2 regions of the Streptomyces sp. NPDC052016 genome follow, and region 2 is predicted to be linked to the other one. Evidence: riboswitches for the same ligand, from Rfam matches in the RefSeq annotation. Region 2 holds a riboswitch; the other holds the start of a gene.

What was found. A riboswitch is a leader RNA that binds a small molecule or an ion and turns the genes downstream of it on or off. The one in region 2 is predicted to bind cyclic di-AMP.
Positions count from the first base shown of each region.
Region 1: it holds a riboswitch for cyclic di-AMP, as region 2 does, so the genes downstream of both, ACIHAR_RS25595 (M23 family metallopeptidase) here and ACIHAR_RS28875 (transglycosylase SLT domain-containing protein) in region 2, are expected to answer to the same signal.

Region 1 covers NZ_JBIUBX010000021.1:115,441-117,818, reverse strand. The annotation lists gene ACIHAR_RS25600 (GntR family transcriptional regulator) at 1-21, opposite strand, end outside; gene ACIHAR_RS25595 (M23 family metallopeptidase) at 209-964, opposite strand; cyclic di-AMP (ydaO/yuaA leader) riboswitch at 978-1,145, opposite strand; gene ACIHAR_RS25590 (pitrilysin family protein) at 1,729-2,378, opposite strand, start outside.
Region 2 covers NZ_JBIUBX010000025.1:154,984-157,361, reverse strand. The annotation lists gene ACIHAR_RS28880 (CocE/NonD family hydrolase) at 1-448, shown strand, start outside; cyclic di-AMP (ydaO/yuaA leader) riboswitch at 737-923, shown strand; gene ACIHAR_RS28875 (transglycosylase SLT domain-containing protein) at 927-1,406, shown strand; gene ACIHAR_RS28870 (HAD family hydrolase) at 1,425-2,249, opposite strand.

The DNA.
Region 1 (2,378 bases), on a different contig from region 2:
CGAGTGCGCCGGAATACGCATGACCGACCTCCGCCTTAATCCCCGTGAAACGTCGACGAATGACGTCCGTCGGGTGACTCTATTGCAACGAGCCGGAATTTCCGACGGCGGGCCGGAATCCATGGATATTTTTTGGACAACGAGGCTCATGAAACGGCGAAAGCCCCGGCCGCGAGGGCCGGGGCTGGACGATCTGCCGGGTACGTCGTCAGAGGCTGACGCCGTGCCCACGGAGGTAGGCGACCGGGTCGATGTCCGAGCCGTACTCCGGGCTCGTGCGGGCCTCGAAGTGCAGGTGCGGGCCGGTGACGTTGCCGGTGGCGCCGGAGAGGGCGATCCGCTGGCCCGGGGTGACCTTCTGGCCCACCGAGACACTGATGGAGGACAGATGCCCGTACTGGGTGTAGGTGCCGTCGTTCATCCGGATCACGACCTGGTTGCCGTAGGCGCCGCCCCAGCCGGCCTCGACGACGGTGCCGAGCCCCACCGCGTGCACGGGGGTCCCGCTGGAGGCGTGGAAGTCGATGCCGGTGTGGCTTCCGGATGACCACAGGGAGCCGCCGGACCGGTAGCCGGTGGACACGTAGGAGCCGGCGATCGGCGACACGAAGGTGTTGAGGCGCTTGCGCTCGGCCTCGCGCGCTGCTCGGGCCCTCGCCTCGCGCTCCTTCTTGACCTTCGCGGCCGCCTGGGCGGCGGCCTCCTTGCGCGCGGCTTCCTCCTGGGCGGCCTGCTTCTGGGCGGCGGCCTGGTCGTCGATCCGCTCGGCGACGGAGTCGCCGATGGTGACGACGGGCATCAGCCCGGTCTGCTCGACGGGGGTCTCGGCGGCGAAAGCCGGGGAGGAGGCGACGGTGCCGATGACGCCGGTGGTGGTGAGCGCCGCGATGCCCGCCGCGCGGGCGGTGGTGCGCTTCATCCGGCTGGGACGACGGTGCTTCCCGGTGGCGCAGGTGAACGCCATGAAGTTGAGCGGTCCTTTCCTTCCCTCTCGCCTACCGGGTTAGCTGACGGGTTCGGAGCAGGAAGGTCTCCTACGGGCCCCCTCGCGACTCGCGCGGGCGTCCGATTCACCCCAGGGACTGCACAGTTGGGTCCCCGGCTCCCCTGGCTCGCGCCGTACGGGGACTCGGCGATGGCTGTCCGGTGCCGCGGGTGCGGCGCACTGCCCGACGAACAGCCCGGACGAAACTAGACGGGCCCGATCTCAATCCCCAAACGGAACGCGGCTTTTGTAGCGCATGCCACAGGGCAGACAGGCAACCTCTCCCTCAATTCGGACATCAAGGGGCCCCGGTGACCGTCGGGTCACCGGGGCCTCATTGCACGCGCGCGACGCGGGGCCCGGCGGGCAGGGCGCCACGGCGAGCGGGCGGCGCGGTGAGCAGGCGGCGCGGTGAGCAGGCGCCACGGTGGGCAGGCGCCGCGGCCACGGTCCGTCCGGCCGCGCGTGACACGGGGCCCGGCGGCACGGGCGCCGCGGCGAGCGTGCGGCGCGGTGAGCGGACGCCACGGTGAGCAGGCGCCGCGGCCACAGTCGGTCCGGCCGGGCGGGTCAGGCCGCGGACGCGGGGCCTGGCACACGCCCTCCCCACGCTCGACTCCGCTCGGGCGGGAGGCCTCCCGCCGCGTCGCCCCCTCCGCCCGGCAACTGGACGCACGACGCCCCGCTCACCTGCGCCCGTGCGTCACCGTCGACTCCCGCGACCCGCTCCGCCGGACAACGCCCTACTCGGCCGAGACGACCTTGACCTCGCCGATACCCAGGGCCTCGACCGGCTCCTTGATCTGGGCGGCGTCACCGACGAGGACGGTCACCAGGCGGTCCGTCGGGAAGGCGCTCACGACCGCCGCGGTGGCCTCGACGGTGCCGGTCGCGGCGAGCTGCTGGTACAGCGTCGCCTGGTAGTCGTCGGGCAGGTGCTGCTCGACCTGGTCGGCCAGGGTGCTCGCGACAGCCGCCGCGGTCTCGTACTTCAGCGGCGCCACGCCCACCAGGTTCTGCACGGCGACGTCGCGCTCGGCGTCGGTGAGTCCCTCGGCGGCGAGCGTGTTCAGCACCTTCCAGAGGTCCTCCAGCGCCGGACCGGTGTTCGGGGTGTCGACGGAGCCGCTGATGGCGAGCATCGCGGCCCCTGAGCCGTCCGGCGCGGAGCGCAGGACCTGCCCGAAGGCGCGCACGCCGTAGGTGTAGCCCTTCTCCTCGCGCAGGACGCGGTCCAGGCGGGAGGTGAGGGTGCCGCCGAGGCAGTAGGTGCCAAGGACCTGTGCCGGCCACACGCGCGCGTGCCGGTCGGGGCCGACGCGGCCGATCAGCAGCTGCGTCTGGACGGCGCCGGGGCGGTCCACGATGACGACCCGGCCGGTGTCATCGGCGG
Region 2 (2,378 bases):
CGCGGTCGCCTTCGAGGAGGCCGGGCAGTCCCCGCCCCTGGGGGTGACCCACGGGGTGGCGGCCGACGGATGGAGCCCGGACACCCTGGACGAACCGCGTCCGGAACGGCGGGTGGTGCGGGACGTCGCCGAGGGCGCGTGGCGGCTGGAGTTCGATCCCGGCCACGGCGGCACGCGCGTGTACCCCGACGGACTGGAGTTCACCGAGGACGCGCTGGAGACGTACACCATCGCCGAGCACGACCCCCTCACGGCCCGTGCCCGCTCCGACTGGTCGATCCGGCTGCGCCGCCCGGAGCCGGCGTGTGAGGCGGTCGTGCGGACCCGCTCGGAGATCATCTGTGACGGCGTCGACTTCTTCACCTCCGACGAAGTGGTGTGCACGGCGGGCGACGAAGTGGTGTTCCACCGGACGTGGGAGAAACGCGTCCCTCGCACACCGCTCTAGCTCCGCCCCTTAAAACGGACTTGGGATTTATTGTCCGATTCACCCCTCTTGTCGACGCTGGTGACTTGGCTCACTTCGCACATCGAGCCATCCCTGGAACCGGATCCCGCAATTCCACTTCTGTGCTGGGGCAGTTGACGGTTTCCAGCAGCAAAGGATCAAGCACCCCATACACACCTGATCAAGGTCATTACGCCTGTTCCACGAATCAGCCACTTGTTCCGGACATGTGCTCTCGCATACGTTCCCGCCCAGTCGGGCGGACCGCCGAATCCTGCCGCCGCCCTTCACCACCCATCGACGAACCACTCGCACGGCAGGAGCGGGGGACCCAGGTAGAACGCCGGGCCGTACGTCACGCACGTACCGGACCGGCTCGGGGTGAAGTCGCGTCGCCGTACCCCTACGGCGGCCGGCCGGGCACCTCCCAGCCCGAACCCGACAGCTCACCTCGCAGGCGACGGAGAGGAACTTCGCCATGCCCGCTGCCGCTCAGCCCCGCCGCAACCGCCGCCCCCGCCTCGCCCGCACCGTCGCCGCCGTCTGCACCGGCGCCGCCGTGCTCGCCCTCCCGCTGGTCGGCGCCACCAGCGCCTCCGCCGCCACCACGCCGTCGGGCACCACCCTCGCCGGCTACCCCAACAACCTCGACGGCTGGATCCGCCAGTCCCTCGCCATCATGGCGGAGCGGGGCATTCCGGGCACGTACAACGGCATCCACCGCAACATCATGCGCGAGTCCTCCGGCAACCCGAAGGCCATCAACCTCTGGGACTCCAACGCGGCCAAGGGCACCCCGTCCAAGGGCCTGCTCCAGGTCATCGACCCGACCTTCGCCGCGTACCACGTGCCCGGCACCGCCTACGACCCGTACGACCCGGTCGCCAACATCACCGCGGCCTGCAACTACGCGGCGGACCGCTACGGTTCGATCGACAACGTGTTCGGCGCGTACTGACCGGACCTTCCGTCCCCTCTAGGGGAAGAGGCGCTCGAGGACGACGGCCACGCCGTCGTCCTCGTTCGACGTCGTCACCTCGTCGGCCACCGCCTTCAGTTCGGGGTGGGCGTTGGCCATCGCCACGCCGCGCGCCGCCCAGTCGAACATCGGGATGTCGTTGGGCATGTCACCGAAGGCGATCGTGTCCTGGGGCCGCAGACCCAGGTGTTCGGCGGCCAGCGCCAGGCCCGTCGCCTTGGTGATGCCGCACGGCTGGAGCTCCACCGTGCCCGGCCCCGACATGGTGACGGTCGCGAGCGAGCCGACCACCGAGCGGGCCGTCGCCGCCAACTCGTCGTCGGACAGGGCGGGATGGCGCAGCAGCACCTTGCTGATCGGCGCGCACCACAGGTCGTCGCGCGAGCCGACGCGCAGGGCCGGCAGGGTCGGGTGGGGCATCCGGTAGCCCGGCTCGATCAGCGTCAGCCCGTCCACCCCGTCCTGGTCGACGGCCGCGTACACCAGCCCGACCTCCGCCTCGATCTTGCCGAGCGCGGTCTCGGCCAGCTCCCGGTCCAGGGTGACCGACCACAGCAGACGGTCCGCGCCGGCGTCGTACAACTGCGCGCCCTGTCCGCACACCGCGAGCCCCCTGCTGTGCAGGTTCTCCAGCAGCGGCCGCACCCGGGGTGCCGGGCGGCCCGTCACCACCAGGTGGCGGGCGCCGGCGGCCGCCACCCGCGCGAGCGCGTCGAGCGACCGGTCGGAGAAGGTGTCGTCGCCGCGGAGCAGCGTTCCGTCCAGGTCGGTGGCGACGAGGGGGTACGCGCAGCGCGCGGCATCTGCGAAGGGTGCGGCCATGATCAGAGAATACGGATTCCGGCCGCTCCCAACTCACCGGCCGTTCAGCCCGATCGGCCGCCGGCGCACGGACCGGGGCCCTGCGGAAGCAACAGCTTTCTGACGCAACGCCGGGTACGGACCGGTTAA